Regions from separate parts of the Tumebacillus lipolyticus genome, predicted to be linked through region 3. Evidence: riboswitches for the same ligand, from Rfam matches in the RefSeq annotation. Region 3 holds a riboswitch; each other region holds the start of a gene.

Region 1 (5,705 bases), on a different contig from region 3:
GTGGTGACGACCGAGTACAGCGCAGATTGCGCCACCCCCAGGCGAACCTCCTTGCCCTCCATGCTCCCATGATCTTGGGCCAGGCCAAGCCCGCTCAAAACGGGGTTGCCCGCATACTCATTGGCCAGTGACACGCCGAGAAACAGCACGAAGATCATCGCCATCGAGACAAACAGCACCCGCCCCTGTTTCGGGTTGCCCACCATCCGACCATAGGTGAACGGAAGCGCGGTGGGGAGCAGCAGCATCAATAGCATTTGGATCGTGTTGCTGAGCGCTCCCGGATTTTCAAACGGGTGTGCCGAGTTGGCCCCAAAGTGTCCGCCGCCGTTGTTGCCGAGCTCTTTGATCGAGAGCAGCGAGGCGACCGGGCCGCGCGCGATCTGCTGTTCAGTACCGCTGAGCGTGTGCGCGGTCACCGGCTGCTCCAATGTCTGCGGAACGCCGAGCAAGAGGAAGAGCAGCGCGGCCACGATGGAGATCGGCAAGAGAATGCGGACGATGCTGCGCACCAGATCGACGAAAAAGTTGCCGAGCGGCTTTCCGGCAAGCCCGCGCATGCAGGCGATCACCACAGCGAGCGCGGTCGCCGGCGCGGTGAACATCATGAAGATGATGCCGATCAGCTGGGACAGATAAGACAGGCCGCTCTCCCCGCTGTAATGTTGCAGGTTGGTGTTGGTCATGAACGAGATCGCCGTGTTAAAAGCTAACGTCGGCTCCATGCTGCCGATCTGACTGGGGTTGAGCGGCAGTGACCCTTGGAAGCGAAACACCAGATAGACCAGCACGATCATCACGGTGTTCAGCAGCACGACTGCACCCGCATACTGCTTCCACGTCTGGTTCTCCATCCGCACACCGCCGATCGCAAACAAGGTGCGCTCGATCGGAGCAAACAGCTTGTCGATCCCGCTCCGCTTTTCCGTATCGAAGGCGCTGGCAACGTAGCGGCCGACCGGGCGTGCCAGCAACAGTGCAGCGAGCAGTGTCAAAATGATAGCTAACAAATCGATCGTCACAAGAATCCCTCCACAATCTTTCCGAAATGTTGATCAAGGTTATTGATATCGATCAAAATTTTTCCGGCCGTACCAAGGCGAAGATCAGATAGCAGATCAGGGCAATCACGATGCCGCCCAACAACCACATCATCTTCCCTCACTCCCTTCCTCGCTCACCTTGCTTGCAAAGCGGAGCAACCACAACATCAACAGCGTAAGTGTCACTATGCTTCCGATCATCAGCGCATCGAGCATGCACGTTCCTCCTCCATCCGTTCTTGGACTTGTGTCGCTTCATCCGTTCTTGCCGCTTGCGGAGAACCGGTCGTCCGAACCGCGCTGGCTCGCACGCCGGTTCTCCGGCAAGAAACAAAAAGACCGGTGCCCCTTCAACGCCTGAAACAGGTTCGAATGATCAGAACCATGTTTCGCTCGTCAAAGTCTGCACCGGTCTACGTAACGCCTGGCAACCGCTCAGCAGTTCCCCTGCATTCTGTCTCCCTGTAGTGAAAAAGACTTCTGCTACCTCGTCGATCTCGGGGTCCGTACGCCCGCCCAGATCTGCTATTTCAGCTTTTTTTCCAGATCGCAATCTAAAATGTACATCTCGACCTGCTCTCCAATTCGCGTGGAGATGTCGCTATGGCTGGAGATCACCTGACATTCTGTGATTCTGGAGATGATCGCTTCCGACTCTTCGCTGTAGTTCTCCCGCAAAATCTGCCGCATCTCTTTGACCAGCCGCTTGCCACGATCCGACTTGACGAGATGCTTCTCCTCATGGGTCAGCACCCCTTTCAGCCGAACGATCACCATGTCGCGAATGATATAGGTCTTGGTCTCTTGCGGTCCCCGGCCTAAGATCTCTCGCTGCAGCTTGATGTACGCCTCGCTGATATCAGACTCCATCTTGTTCTTCGCATTCGGTGCCATTTGATCTTCAATCCCCTTTTTCGGTGAGAATCGCACAAAGAATGGCACAACAAAACCGGTGCTGATCTCAACCTGTAAGTTAGAAAATACAAAGGTCAAAATCTACACCGGTCTACAAATCGCCACGCGAATGCTCGCTTTGCGTCATGTCTCCCTGTGAGACCAACTTATGAAAGACTCCAGTTAAAACGGTGTCTTCTGTTTCAAGGAAACACAAAAAGACCGTTCCAACTAGAAGGTCTTCTGACCCTCCCTGCATTAGCCGACGAAGTTAGCTGACGGGTAGGATGGCAAGGAAGTTCCTCATCCCTCTCGCGCACTGCGAGATTAACCCCAGAAGATCGGGTCCTCCGCTCTTGAAAGTAAGTCCAAGATTAGGCCATGTTTCAGTTGTTGAATCAAATATACTGCCCTCCGAGCACTTTGGCAAGACCTATTTTTGTAAAAAAAGCTCCTTCCCTGAAACTGAGGAAGGAGCGATCCGTACGCATTATCTGTAGTTGACGAGCAGCACGACGATCGAGGCAAGCGAGAAACAGATGCCGAGCAAATACATGACCGATACGGTCTGCACTTGGTTCATGCCGCTGCGCATCAGCGTGTGGTGCGTGTGCGATTTGTCAGCCTGATGCAGCGGTCGACGCTCTTTGATCCGTCTGAACAGCACGAACATCGTGTCGAAGATCGGAACGCCGAGCGCGAGCACCGGCACGATCAGCGAGACGAACGTCGCCGACTTGAACGCGCCGTCGACCGCCAGAGCGGCCAGCGCAAAGCCGAGGAAGGTCGCCCCCGAATCGCCCATGAAGATCCGAGCCGGGTGAAAGTTGTGTTTCAAGAAGGCAAGCGATACGCCGATCAGCGCCACCGCATAGAAAGCGACCGGACCATTGCCCGAAAGGATCGCGATGAAGAGCAAGGTGATCGCCGAGATCGAGGAGATCCCTGCTGCCAGACCGTCCACGCCGTCCAAGAAGTTGAGCATGTTCGTCAGCGCGACGACCCAGAGCACGGTCGCAGCGATCGAGATCCATTCCATGCCGTGGTCAGCAAAAGAATAGTAGGGCAGATCGATCCACGGAATGGTGATCGCTTCCACCTTTACATCAAATCCGACCAAGATTAAAGCTGCCGCAATATGTGTCAACAGTTTCGGCCACGCCGGAAAGTCTTTGCCGCGGGTCTTGTAATAATCGTCGAGCACACCGACCGCAAACAGAAGCAAGCCGCCCAGCGCGATTCCATAAAACGTGTCGTCCACTTCTCCGAAGAACAGTTGAATTAATAATGTGGAGATGATAAATCCAAAATAGATCGCCGCACCGCCGAGCACCGGAATCGGTTCCTTGTGCAGTTTCCGAGGGTTCGGCATGTCTACAAACCCTGTCTTCAACGCCAGCTTGCGCAGATAAGGCACCATAAAGTACACGAGCGCAAACGAGACGATCAAAGTCAGCGTCAGCATTTGTGGGGATTGCATTTTGTTCGTAAGCCTCCCTCTGCGCCACAATCTTGGTGAAGGTAGTGTGCGCAAAAATCCACTTTTATTTCCTGAGAAATTAGATACGCTCGCTATGAAAGGAGCGCCAATGTACAGGCGCTCCTTAAAACGTACTCATTATACCAGAGAACTCTGCAATAACGGAAGTTACTATCGGGTAAAAAGAAACGCAAAGAGACGAATTTCGTCATTTTTCAACATTTCGTCCACATTCTCTTCGATTCTCAATAGATAAGACGATCTGAAATTGGAAAACGTTACAGCGATTTCAACATGCTAAAAGATTCGTGCCGATGTCCCGCTTTCTGTCTGGCAGAATCTGCTGTTCTACTCGATCCGCCTCGCTCATACAATCTAGCAAGTAGAAGAGTAGGAGGTAGTTGATCGATGATCAGCGGAATTCTGTTGTTCCACCTCATCGTCATCCCGGTGGTGTTTCTGCTGGGACGCCTGTCCAATCGCATCGCCTTTGTCCGCGTGAAAGCTGAGGCTCGCCAGAGCCTGCCCAACTTTTTGCGAAAGAAAGACTAACAAAAAGCGTTCCTCACGGTGGAGGAACGCTTTTTGCTTACAGCCCTTTGAGGGCAAAATAGTCGTTTAGGATCTGCTCAACGGCCAGCAGGCGGTCCATCTTCGCCATGGTCGTGCGCGCGTTGTTCGCCGAGGTGATGTAGTTGCTCTCCCCCGTGACGATAAAGCCTGCCAATTGACGCGCCGCATCATAGCCTTGCTCGCGCAGAGCAGGCACCACTTTTTCGATGATTTCGTTCAGCAGTTCCGATTCTTGATCAGGTCGGAAAATCATGGTCTTGTCGAGGTTGGACATGGTAAGGCCCCTCCTGTTCTTGGTCAAGACTTTACTCTACGCACCCGATGTGACGCGCTCGATCTGCGCACCTAAGGAAACTAGCTTCTCGACCGGGTTCTCATACCCGCGGTCCAAATATTGCAATCCTTCCACGGTGGACGTGCCTTCTGCGACGAGGCTGCCGAGAATCATCGCGCCCGCCGCGCGCAGATCGCCTGCGACCACGCGAGCGCCGCGCAGCTTGTCTACGCCGCTGACGATCGCCGTGTCGCCGGAGATCTTGATGTCCGCTCCCATGCGGGTCAGCTCCTGGGTGAAACCAAAGCGAGCATCGAAGACGGTCTCTTTGACATAGGAGATCCCGTTGGCGGTCGTCAGCAGGGTCAGCATCGCCGGTTGCAAGTCGGTAGCAAAGCCCGGATAGGCAAAGGTGATCACATGTGTCGCCCGCAGTTTGCGATCGCGAGCGTCGACGGTGATCGAATCACCCTCCAGCGAGATGTCACAGCCCATATCGAACAGCAAGGAGGGCAGACCTGCCAGCGATTGTGGCGGGATGCCGCTGACCGTCACTTTGCCGCGCGTGATCGCGCCGGCACAGAGGTAGGTGCCCGACTCGATGCGGTCTGTCATGCAGGTATAGCGCACACCATGCAAGCTCTCCACGCCTTCGATGGTGATGATGTCGGTGCCGACACCGCGGATCTTCGCTCCCGCCTTGTTCAAGAACATCACCAGATCGACGATCTCCGGCTCGCGGGCTGCGTTGTAGACGATCGTGGTGCCGCTGGAAAGCGCACCGGCCATGATCGCAGCGTTCGTGCCGCCGACAGTCGAGCCAAAGCGCGTTCCCAAAAACATCGCCGCACCTTTTAAGCGACCGTCCGGACACTCCGCATAGACGCTTCCTTCGAGCATCTTGATCTCAGCGCCCAGCGCCGACATCGCTTTCAGATGCTGATCGACCGGTCGGGCACCGATCACGCAGCCGCCCGGAAGCGGCACTTGCGCCTTGCCAGCCTTCGCAAGCAGCGGACCGAAGATCGAGAACGAAGCGCGCATCTTGCGCACCAGGTCTTCGGAGACCGTCCAGTTGGTCAGGCCTTCGTTGACGATGCGCAGCGTGTTGGGACCAGCCCACTCGCATTTGACGCCCGTCTCTTCTAAAATTTCCATCAAAGTATTTACATCGCTCAAATTCGGAACATTTTCCAAAATTGTTTCGCCGTCACAGAGCAAGACGGCACACATGATGGCCAGGACGGAGTTCTTGCTCCCCGATGCCTGAATCTCGCCATTCAGCGGGCTTCCGCCTTTTACGCGAAGTACTTCCATTCGTTGTACACCCCATCCGTTAGAACTGGCTCGATAGACACATTTTACCACAGAAAAGGGGTTCCCTGCGGTACTATTTCTTTCCACTATAAGTGATCGACTGTGTCCAGTCAATTTTAGGGGT
Region 2 (5,705 bases), on a different contig from region 3:
CCGTCGTGGAAGGTGCGAAGTCGCCGGAGGAAGCGCAGGCGAAGATCGCCGCCGCCCTGCCGAAGTTTCAGGAGACGGCAGAGCGCGTCATCGCCGAGAACGGCTTCTCCTATGCGGCGCAGACCGACTTCGGCCTCGTGCCGTTCCCGACGAAGATGTACGGGAGCGAAGTGTATCCGGCAGGCGACTATGAAGCGCTCCGCATCCAGATCGGGGAGGCGCAAGGGCAAAACTGGTGGTGCGTGCTGTTTCCGCCGCTCTGCTTTGTCGACATGGCCAACGGCGATGCGGTGCAGGCGCAGGATATGGAAACGGCGCCGATCGCCACCGCGATGGTGGTGGACAGCTCGGGCGACGAGCAGGAAGTCCAAGTTCGCTCCGCCTTTTGGGACGCGATCGTCGAGTGGTTCGCGAGCCTGTTTGAAAGCATCGCCAGCTGGTTTGATTGATCAGCAAGACAGCAAGGTCCGGCTCATGCATCCCCCTCGGTGCTTTGGAGCGGACAGATCGACCGAAACCCCTGTGCGGTATGACGCACAGGGGTTTTTTTATCCAGTTTTTCATCCACAAGAGGTACAGAGTCTAGCATATTTGTCGCGCCTCGCTCATAGAGTAGAGCAACGGGAGAGGGGATGAAAAAAGATGAGGTTGGCGATTCGACAGGCGGGACATGAAGATGTAGCGACGATCAAACGGCTGTTGCGGGAAGCTCTGGTCAGCGCGGAGGGCGTCGAGGAACATGTGGGTAGCTTTTTGCTGATCGAGGAGGCGGAAGCGGGAGTGATCGGCACGGTGGGCATGGAAGTGCTGGAAGGGAGATACGGGCTGTTGCGCTCGCTCGTCGTCAAGCGCGGGATGACGAGCGCGCAGATCGGGGCGGAGATGATCGCTCTGTTCATCGCCTATGTGGAGACGACCGATGTGGAAGAGCTGTATTTACTCACACAATCCACAACGGCTCCACTGTTTATCCACATCGGGTTTTCCACAATCGACAAGGAGCAGCTCCCGCAGGCTGTAGCCCAATGCCAACACTTCCTGGCGTATAGTCAGCAGGAGGCGGTGGCGATGGTCAAGAAAATTGCATCCACAAGTTATCCACACAGCGCTGTGGATAGTGTGAATAAATAAGAACAAACGTTCCGCAGTTTTCTGCGAAAATTGTTCATGTTTTTCCCTGTCGTTTTGCTATACTAAGGACACACGAAAACGAACAGGGACGGTTGAACATGGAGACGAAACGATTTGGAACGACAGAGAGTGAACTTGCGGAGGCGGCAGCATTGCTCGCGGGCGGTGATGTGGTCGGGTTTCCGACGGAGACGGTCTACGGGCTGGGGGCGAACGCGTTCGATGCGGCGGCGGTGAGCAAGATCTTTCAGGCGAAAGGCAGGCCGTCAGACAACCCGCTGATCGTCCACATCGCGAGGCGAGAAGATGTGGACAAGGTGGTGCGCGCGGTGCCGGATGCGGCGAAGCGGTGCATGGAGCGATTCTGGCCAGGGCCGCTGACGCTCGTGTTGCCGGTGAGCGATCGCGTGCCGAGCGAGGTGACGGCAGGGCTCGATACGGTCGGCGTTCGCATGCCCGACCATCTGATCGCGCTGCAGTTGATCGATGCGGCGGGCATGCCGCTGGCCGCGCCGAGCGCCAACCGATCGGGACGTCCGAGCCCGACGACAGCCGCCCATGTGCTGGAAGATCTGAGCGGGCGCATCGCGGGCGTGGTCGATGGCGGAGCGGCAGGCGTGGGCGTCGAATCGACGGTGCTCGACCTGTCCGGCCCGGTGCCGATGATCTTGCGCCCGGGCGGCGTGACCCGCGAGATGCTCGCAGAGGTGCTCGGCGAGGTGCAGATCGACCCGGTGCTTGCCAGCGGCGTCGGCACGCCGAAGTCGCCCGGGGTGAAATATACGCACTATGCGCCGCGCGGGGAGATGTGGCTGGTCGCAGGAGAGCGCGATCAAGAGGTGATCGCCGAGCGCGTCGAGCAGGCGAAGCGAGCGGGGCATCGCGTCGGTGTGCTGACCACCGAGGAGCGAGCGAACGAGTATCCGGGAGCGATCGTCATCGCCTGCGGTCGCCGCCGCGAGCTTGCGACGGTGGCCGCTGGGCTGTACGATGCGATCCGCCAGTTCGACCATGAGCATGCGGATGTGATCTATGCTGAGGTGTTCCCCGAGAGCGGAGTGGGGCTTGCGATCATGAACCGATTGCGCAAAGCGGCGAGCCATCGAGTTATTCACACATAATGCCATTTTTTTGCGGAGAGGAAGCCGAACGTTGGGCGTCTCTCCGCTTCAACATTTTGCGGTGAATCATGTATAATAGAGGTGTGACAACCGATTATGAAGGCTGAGTTCCGGTGAACGCCGGAAGCGGAGGACCCAATTTTTCTGGGGTGAATTCTGCTGCAGCAGAAAGGGTGAACTTGAACTCTCTTGCCACCCTAACCCGACAGCTAACTTCGTAAGCCATGCGAGAAGAGGGTGAAAAGTATGAACCGTTGTCTGATCGTCACGATGGACGAGTCGGCCGTTCCGTTCGTCCAAACGCTGCACACCATGGGTGTAGAATGCGCCTATCTGGATTTCTGTGCACAAACGACCTTATTTTTACGCGAGCAGAGCGTGATCGCGCCGGTGATCAAAGTCGGGCCGCACAAGCATGATGTGGTCAACCATGAAGGGATTCGCCAGTTCGATACGGCGGTCGTCTTCGAGGGGGCTTGGCTGGAGAGCGCACTGATCGTGCAAGCGCTGAAGCAAGCTGGCGTGAGCAAGGTGGTCGTCGTCGCGCAGAATCAAAGTTTCATGCGCGCCTATCGCGCCCTTGGGGCCGACCGAGTTGTCGGCGTGCGCCGTTGGAATCGCGATTCGTTTCGCGTGCTGAACGGGGAATCCAAGCAGCGCGGGGCGTAAGTTGAACGTCGCCCTGAACGTACCTTGACAAGACCTGAGCGCAGTGAGCTCAGGTCTTTTTGAAATGGCTGAGCAGGTACATCAGCAACACGCCGAGTCGGTAACAGAGTCGCACGCGGTCCTTCCCGCTGTGGCTCTTTTTTATGTCAGATCGATCGTGCCAGTGCCGAGGGCGCAGGTGCCGGATCATGCAATGGCTGGAAAAGAATAATTTTTTACTATTAAAATCGACAAAAAACTTGATGTACAAACTACTAATACCCAACTATACTTATACTAGTTATTATTTCTGACATTTTGTTAACCTTCGAACATATAGTTCAAACAGGGGGGCATTCCATGTCAACGGTTGAGTACGTGCCAATCTCGACGCTCTCCAAGATACCGTTAGGGAGACGCATCGCCGAACTGATGGAAGAGTTGGGGGAGGGGTTGAGCATCCGCTCGTTTGCGGAGCGGATCGGGATGAATCGGGAGTCGCTGCGACTGATGCTCTTGGGGGAAAGGCGCATCGCACCTTCCGAGCTGGAGCAGATTGCGAACGGGTTGGGCATCTCCGCAAGCCGCTTGAAGCAGGAGGATCTCCTTGCGAAAGAACAAGAGCTGATCGCGCTGGTCATGGGGAAGCGAAGGACGAAAGTGATGCTTACGCGCGCGCGTTCGATCGCCGCCGAAGTGGTTCAGCTTGCGATGGGGAAGACGGAGCGAGGGCTGGCGCTGAACAATCTGGGCAAGGTGCAATTCCTGCAGGAGCAGTATGAGGAAGCACATCGAACGTGGCTGTCCGCGTTTGAGTATGCGAAGAGCGTCGAAGCCGAATATGGTGACAAGCAGCTGTTGCACCTGGTGACGATCAACATGATGCAGTCGCACACGATTCGCAAGGAGTATAGCAACTTTGAAGAGCTGCTCGAATTTGTGGAAGCGGCGTACGCGCAGGACCCGAACAAGCTGGGCATCACCTACTATGTGCGAATGAAGATGGAAGAGGAACGCGGGAATCTGGAACAGGCGAAAAAGTATGCCTACCGTTCGCTGGAAGAGTTTGAGCGGACGAAGGATGGCAAGCAGATCGGCACCGCGCTGATCAACGTCGCACACTATGAATACTTCCTGCGGAATTACAAGACGGCGATTCGAGCGCTGACCGCTGCGATCAACATCGCCCAACCGTTCGAAGACACCCTGATCTTGGCAGTCAAGGAGTATGTGAAGTCGCTGATGCAAGTGCGCGACTACCCGAACGCGATAAAAATGGTGGACAAATATGCAGAGCTGGCAAAAGAATATCCGGAGTACAGGGCAAAAATGCAGATCATGTACACAGTTGCGAAGGATGATCCTTCTTTTGCAGAATCGGTCCTCAACGATACTGGCTTGAGCATGAAGGTCAGGCATTATGCGAGCAAGTGTTTGATGGAATATCATTATTTGAAAGGTGACGCTGTAACTTCGATGAAGTTCTACGAAATGAAGCGCATCTTTTCAAATACAAAAAGTGAGTATTTATACGAGGAGGAATTTTGATGAAAAAATGGATCGCATCCGCCCTGTTGCTGGTCGCGGTGATGGGTTTGGTGATCGGCAGCACAGCAGGTAGCGAAAATGCGCAGACGAAGCCGCCAGAACCGGTAGGACTTAGCGCCATCAAGTGATAAAGACAGCCCTCGTCGATTCGGGACGAGGGTTTTTTATGTCAGATCACCTGCGTGACATATGCATACGATTCGCTCTGACAATCCAATTCTTTTTAAAATGTTACAAAAAGAAACTCTTCTATTATTCTATTTACAATGGAGGTTGGAAACTGGAGGAGGATCTTATGAAATCCCTAGGTCAACGCATCAAATATTTGCGCATGCAAAAAGGGATCACGCAGATTGAAGTGGCGCAAGGACTTTGCACTCCGAGCATGATCTCGCAGATTGAGAGCGATCGCGCACGGCCATCGTACAAAATTTTGTATGCGATCGCCGAGCGGCTCGACGTATCGTTAGATCATCTGCTCGAAGATGTTGCGCTCCATCTGGAGTACACGAGCAAATTTAAGATGGCGAAGAGCATGGTGCGAGCACGAGAGTACAGGACGGCACAGCCCCTGTTGCTCGAACTGCTCCATCATCAACATCATCCGGTGCCAAGGATGGACGTGCTCTACGAGTTGGCCGTCTGTCAGATCGAGCTGGGGAATGAGGCGGAGGCGATGATCCATCTGGAAGAGCTGTACGAATGGGCCTACTCCCACCAGCATCATGAACGGCTCGCGATGACGCTGCTGCAGATCGGAACGGTGTTTCGTAAAAAGAAAGAATTTTCAGTCGCTATGTACCACTCAGAAAAGGCGTTGCGCGAGCTAAAAAAGGAGCAAGCGATCGATCCTAGCTTGCACGCGAGCGCGCTGATTCAGCTGGCTTCGCTGGCAGAAGAGGTCGGCAAGGTGGAGGAGGCGACCTGCTATTATGAGCAAGCGTTGCAGGTCGAACAGGCGAACAAAGAGGAGCGAGGCAGCATGTTCCTCCGGCTGGCAGACGTGCACTATCGACAGGGCAATTTTAAGAAGGCGGACGAATATGCGACGATCGCTTTCTCGCTGTTGGATGAACAGGATCATCTGGAGCGCAAGCAGGACTGGAAGCGGCAGCTGCTTCTGCTCAAGCGCAGGGAAGGCGATTGGCGGCAAGCGGTCGATGAGCTGATGCAGATCGCGAGGAAGTATGAGGCGAACGCGAGCGGTGAGAAAGCGGGGAGCGTCTACGCAGACATCGCGCAGGTCTGTTTGGATCA
Region 3 (5,705 bases):
CACTCCGATCATCGAGTAGGACAGCAGCCGCAGCGGGAGCAGCTGCCGTTCGATCGTCTCGCGCAACTGGCTGCCCGTGACGGCAGAAGCTTCCGGAACTTTGCGCTCGATCTGTCGCTTGACAAACTCTTCATCGCCAAGAGCCGTTTTCAAGAGCACGACCGATATGCTGTCTGGCGGAAACTGCAGCTGGTTGCGACCTGATACTCGCAGTTCTCGCGCAGCATCGAGCGTCATGAAGATCGTCTTGTCAGCCCCGGTTCCTGTGGGAAAGAGCACCCGCGCCACTTCAAAATCGCGCCCAAACAGGGTGAGGCGCTCTTGGTATGCTTTGTAGCGCAGATGGTAGATCGCATTTTTCCCACCGGCATCGCTGCCGACGATCACCTTCTCCTTCGTCAGCTCCCTGCCAGTTCCGCTGAGAAATCCGCGCAGCGTAAAATCGCGGTTCGGATCGAAGGCGATCACCGGAAATTCCCCTTCCACCTGACAGCAGGTGCCAGAAAACGTCTCCAAAAAGAGTTGCGGTGCCATCTGCTCGATCTCCGGAATCTCCCGCAGCTTGTCCAGCACAGAGGCGGGCATATAAAACGGGCTCACCTCACCGGAGATCATCAACTGCTCCGCCACTTTGCCATAGTTTTTTGGCACGACCATCACGTCGGCGCCAAATCGCGCTTCGCTTGCGGTCAGGCTCTGCTGCACAGACATCAGGAAGAAGTAGCTCAGGAACAGGATCGCCGAAGTGATCGCTGTCGAGGTGAGCAGAAGCGAGCTCCTCAGCGGTTTGCGCCACAGGTTGCGCCAAGCCCACCGAATGCGTTGCCACATCGGCTACACCTCTCCCGGCTCATCATCGACAGAAGGCCCATCGTCAAACGGGTCGTGTTTTCGCAAGATGAATACCGTAATTATTGTACCAAGCAGCAACAACGCGAACCAGATCAAATTGAAAAAAATCTCAGCCGCACCGAACATTCTGCTCCCTCCGCTCGTTCGCTCTTCTCTACGTAGTATGGGCATGAAAGCCAAAAACATCCAAGAGGGGAGCAAATGCCCCTGTTGGATGTTCTGTCGCGAGGGAGTCGCGCCTTAAAAACTGCTAGTCGACCAAGCGCTTTGCCGCTGCGATCAGCCGGCTCACATCCTCCGATTCTCGCGCTTCCGCATAGATGCGCAACAGCGGCTCTGTCCCGCTCGCCCGGAACAGGATCCATCTGCCGTCCGAAAGCTTGTATTTGACGCCGTCGAGCGTCTGCACCTCTTCGATCTGATCGCCGGCAAACGTGATCGGCTGCTGGACGAGCGATCGGAAGAGCGACTCCTTTTTCGCTTGGGCGAGCGGCAGGTCGATGCGGTCATACGCGTGATATCCGGCGAGAAACATCAGCTGATCGATCGCATCTGACAACTGCTGGCCGGAGAGCAGCAGATGCTCGATCAACAGCATCCCAGAAAAAATCCCGTCCCGCTCCGGCATGTGCAGCGGGATGCCGATGCCACCGCTTTCCTCGCCGCCGATCAGCACATCTTCCGCCTGCATCAGGCCGCAGATGTGTTTAAATCCGATCGGCACTTCATGCATCTGTACCTCGTACAGATCGGCGATTCGGTCGATCAGCCAAGTGGTGGAAAACGTTTTGACCACCGACCCCGACCATTTGCGGTCGCGCAGCAGATGCAGCGTGAGCAGGGCGAACAAGATCTGTGGCGACACATAATTGCCTTGCGCATCGACCGCCCCGAGCCGATCGCCATCCCCGTCGGTGGCGAGGCCGAGATCTGCCCCAACCTCCAGCACTTTTTCCATCAGCACGCCAAGATTTTTGGGGATCGGCTCCGGGTTGACGCCGCCAAACGTAGGATCTGGATCTGATCGAACCTGTGTGACCTGACAGCCGAGCGCCTCCAGCGCGCGGCTAAAATAGGCGCCCGCCGCACCGTGCATCGCATCGACGACAACGTGCAGCCGCAGCTCTCGATCGAGCGTCGGGGAGAGAAAGCGAAGCAGTTGATCAAAATACGGCTGATCGAGGTTGATCAGCTCGATCATTCCCAACCGCTTCGCACTGTCAAACGGGATGCTCTTCGCAGCCGTCTTGCCGAGGCGTGCGGCGATCTGCGCGATCTCTTCCTCGTTGGCCGGGCCGGCATGCGGCCCTTTCCATTTCACGCCATTCCATACGGCCGGATTGTGGCTGGCGGTGATCATCAGACCGCCGGCCGCGCCGAGATGACGAACCGCGAACGAGAGCAGCGGTGTCGGCGTGACCGAGTCGAACAGATAGACAGGGATGCTGTTCGCAGCTAAAACTTGTGCGCATTCCCGCGCAAAAACATCGGAGAGAAAACGAGTATCATATCCGACGACCACCCCGCTTTCCTGCACCTGTTTCGCGTGCAGTTCGTCGGCGATCGCTTGGCAAACCAGTCTCAGATTGCCGGTCGTAAAGGTGTCGGCGATCTGTCCGCGCCAACCTTCCGTTCCAAATTGAATGTCCATGCGGGCTGTCCCCCCTGCAACCTTGTTGTCAGTGTCTTGTAGCGTATGCAGAACCCTGGGCATTCGTCACGGACTGCGCACATCGGGCGGGCAGGAGCACATACACTGTCAAGGAAAGGATTTGGAAACGGGGGACTGACCGATGTACTTCCTGCTCTTGCGCACCGTCAAGATCCTGCTTGGCGGCGCGATCGCGATCGTGTTTCTCCGAGCGCTGTTCTTCCCGAACGTGCTCGATGTCTTCTTGTTGCTCCTGCTCTTTTTGATCATGGTCGCCATGTTTGTCGGCGCCTGATCTGCGACACCACCCGACCTGTCCGGGTGGTGTTTTTGCGCAAGCGATGCCCTTTTCCAGCCATTCCCGTCTTGTTCCTGCATCTGCCCCATGTTAGCATGAAATGCAAATATGCCGAATCTTGTCGAAAGTCAGGACAAGTACGGGGGACGCTTTACTTTGGGGTGAATGTTCTTCAACTTGGAACAAGGGAAATCCTCTTCCCGAACCCGTCAACTAACCTCGGAGGCGCTTGAGGAGGCAATGCAATAAAATGAAATCGTGGGGCACAAAGTTGGCCATCAGCGCAATTGCGATGGTCGGAATTTTTTGTCAAGTACAAGGTGATGCAGAGGCTGCCGATTCTTCGATCTACAAAGTCCAGCTGAACGACAAGCTGATCTCGTTCCCAGACGCGAAACCGTTTGTGGACGGATCGAGCCGGATGCAGGTGCCGATCCGATTTTTGACCGAGTCGATGGGCTACAAAGTCGACTGGAAGCAGGAAGGCACGCAAGTTTCTGTCACGCTGTCGAAAGGAAACGACACCGTCCAGCTAAAGACTGGGGACGCGCGGATCTTGATCAACGGACAGGCAGAGTGGATGGATACGAAGCCGGTCTTGAAGTCTGATCGCACGTTCGTGCCGATCCGCTTCGCCACAGAAGCTCTGGATGCGAACGTCAGTTGGCACGCACCGTCGCTCTCGGCGATCATCGCGACAGATGGACGGGCTCACCAAGCGCTTGCACCCACCTATGTACCGCCGAGCGAGAAGATCATCCAATCGGCAAAATCCTATCTTGGCGTGCCATACCTCTGGGGGGGCATGACGCCGAGCGGATTCGATTGCTCTGGCTTCACGCAGTATGTGTTTGCGAAAAACGGCCTTTCCTTGCCGCGCGTTTCCCGCGACCAGTACACGGTGGGTCAGTCGGTCGCCAAAAGCAATCTGAAAGCGGGAGATCTCGTCTTCTTCTCGCTCAGTCAGCCTGGCGTCGTCGGCCATGTGGGGATCTACCTCGGCAACGGAGAGTTTATATCTGCCGCCAGTTCCCGCGGTGTCAGCATCGCCAACATCAACGACCCCTATTATTGGGGCTCCCGCTACATCGGAGCGAAGCGAACTTTCTAGCACTTGTACCCAGAGATGAAAAAGACACCGCAGCTGTGGTGTCTTTTTCATCTCTTTTCGGCAGGTCACGCTTTCGCTTTGGCCAGCTTTCTCTGCTTCATCTTATTGATATAGGCGGTCGCATCTGGTGTTTTACAGGCGGTCTCCCCATGATCGACCTTCACTTTCCCAATCGCCGCCGCAAGTTGTAGCGCTTTCGCCTCCAGCAGATCGTTGCGCGACCCGATGGCGATCAGCGCCGTGTTCATCGCCTCTTTGATCCGGTTTTTGCTCTGATGGATGCCTGTCCCGATCTTTTCGAGAAAGGGTTCAAAAAACTCGTCCGGCAGCGGCTCCTTTCCGAGCGCGAGCTGCGTGAGCATCTGCCAGCCTGCCCTGCCCACCCATTCCTCTTCTGAGCGAATCCACGCTACCATCAACGCTTGGGCAAATGGGGTCTTGCTCGCCAGATTGCTCGTCAGCACATCGGTCAGCGTGTGGTCGGTCAGGCACTCCACCCAGGTGTGAAGCTGCGCTTCCTCGATCAGCTTCGGATCGGCGATCATCGTCGCAACCACTCGCGCCTCCCAATTTCCCGTCTCCCACAGCTGCTCAGTCAACCGCTGATCTTTTTTGATCTCCTTGGCCAACTTCTTCATCTCCGCAAAGGACACACCGAACATGTTGACGCCGATCCCATGTCGCCCATACACTTTTCGGTTCTGTTCCGTCCCCATCGCTTCCAGTTTGGCAAGCACTTCTGCCAGCTCCATCAGATCACCACCCTCTCGGTCAGTTCCTCTCATTATATACGATCACCTTCATCCAGCCTACGCATCGCCTGTTCCCTGACTGCCAAAGAACAGCAAAAGAGCTGCCCCTCCTGAACGGCAGCTCTGGCAGCGTTAGTTCGCTTATCGCCCCGGACGCCATGGTCCCGGCTTCTGCTTGCGGCGCGGCTTGATTCGTGGAGCAGCATCTGGCAGAACGGAGCGACTGTCCGTGCGCCGTTCCTCCAGCCCTTTTTCATGGCTGGCCAGCCGAACCTCAGACGATTCTTCCCGCTCGTGTATCGAAGCGCTTTCGGACAGATCGACCGCATGCGCTTCTGGCGCCTCCCACCCATCCGCACGGCTTTCCACCGACGAGGACTCCATCGCTTCCAGATCGTCATACGATTCCAGCCCTTCCAAATGGGGGGCGAAGGACGGGGCGGACAAGTTCAGCCCGTAGCGGGCGATCAGATCCTGTACGAACATCTCCCTGCCCTCATCGAGCGCTAACTGTTTGCGGAATCTGCTGGAAAAGCGCTCAGCATCCCAATCCCGCTTGCGCTCAAAGTACGCTTCGACCACCTCTAGCGTGCGCTTGGGAAAGGAAAGGTAGGCGGCGAGCACCGTCATCTCCTCCGCGCTGATCTCCCGCACCGCTCTGTAGACGTCGAGAATGGAGAACCCGATCGACGCTTCCCACTTAAATCGCGGCATATAACGGGTGAGCAGAGCGCCGAGGTCGTGCAGCGGGTGGCCAAAATGACAGTGATCAAAATCGACGACCGCCATCCGCTCTTTCTCCACGATCAAGTTTTGCCGCGAAAAGGAACCGTGGCAGATCGTCCTGTTTTCTCGCGCCCATTCGATGATCTGCGGGTAGGGAGAACGCGCCAGCTGCTCCGAAGCATGGTCGATCATCTTCACCAGTTCCTCGCGGTGCTGGCGATAGGAATCATCCATCCCTGTCTGTTCCCGAAGCTCTTCCAGATTCGCATCATAGCTGCTGAGCTTCGCCCGGAACTTCCCCCACTGCGCGGAGAA

The links. Region 3 has a riboswitch for cyclic di-AMP ahead of ACFSOY_RS03110 (C40 family peptidase). Riboswitches for the same ligand answer to the same signal wherever they lie in the genome.
Region 1: another riboswitch for cyclic di-AMP. It lies ahead of ACFSOY_RS07510 (Na-translocating system protein MpsC family protein); the one in region 3 lies ahead of ACFSOY_RS03110 (C40 family peptidase).
Region 2: another riboswitch for cyclic di-AMP. It lies ahead of ACFSOY_RS09415 (NAD-binding protein); the one in region 3 lies ahead of ACFSOY_RS03110 (C40 family peptidase).

What each region holds. Positions count from the first base shown of each region.
Region 1 covers NZ_JBHUIO010000005.1:450,986-456,690, forward strand. Annotated here, with positions in the region: gene kdpA (potassium-transporting ATPase subunit KdpA) at 1-1,016, opposite strand, end outside; gene ACFSOY_RS07505 (potassium-transporting ATPase subunit F) at 1,075-1,155, opposite strand; gene ACFSOY_RS07510 (Na-translocating system protein MpsC family protein) at 1,569-1,937, opposite strand; cyclic di-AMP (ydaO/yuaA leader) riboswitch at 2,182-2,328, opposite strand; gene ACFSOY_RS07515 (MraY family glycosyltransferase) at 2,428-3,417, opposite strand; gene ACFSOY_RS07520 (hypothetical protein) at 3,826-3,969, shown strand; gene ACFSOY_RS07525 (IreB family regulatory phosphoprotein) at 4,007-4,264, opposite strand; gene murA (UDP-N-acetylglucosamine 1-carboxyvinyltransferase) at 4,301-5,581, opposite strand.
Region 2 covers NZ_JBHUIO010000005.1:897,976-903,680, reverse strand. Annotated here, with positions in the region: gene spoIIR (stage II sporulation protein R) at 1-449, shown strand, start outside; gene ACFSOY_RS09425 (GNAT family N-acetyltransferase) at 643-1,131, shown strand; gene ACFSOY_RS09420 (L-threonylcarbamoyladenylate synthase) at 1,230-2,252, shown strand; cyclic di-AMP (ydaO/yuaA leader) riboswitch at 2,344-2,490, shown strand; gene ACFSOY_RS09415 (NAD-binding protein) at 2,499-2,921, shown strand; gene ACFSOY_RS09410 (helix-turn-helix domain-containing protein) at 3,261-4,448, shown strand; gene ACFSOY_RS09405 (hypothetical protein) at 4,448-4,576, shown strand; gene ACFSOY_RS09400 (helix-turn-helix domain-containing protein) at 4,744-5,705, shown strand, end outside.
Region 3 covers NZ_JBHUIO010000002.1:830,904-836,608, forward strand. Annotated here, with positions in the region: gene ACFSOY_RS03095 (ABC transporter permease) at 1-831, opposite strand, end outside; gene ACFSOY_RS03100 (phosphoglucomutase/phosphomannomutase family protein) at 1,103-2,503, opposite strand; gene ACFSOY_RS03105 (hypothetical protein) at 2,646-2,798, shown strand; cyclic di-AMP (ydaO/yuaA leader) riboswitch at 2,901-3,044, shown strand; gene ACFSOY_RS03110 (C40 family peptidase) at 3,052-3,912, shown strand; gene ACFSOY_RS03115 (DNA alkylation repair protein) at 3,978-4,664, opposite strand; gene ACFSOY_RS03120 (CotS family spore coat protein) at 4,806-5,705, opposite strand, start outside.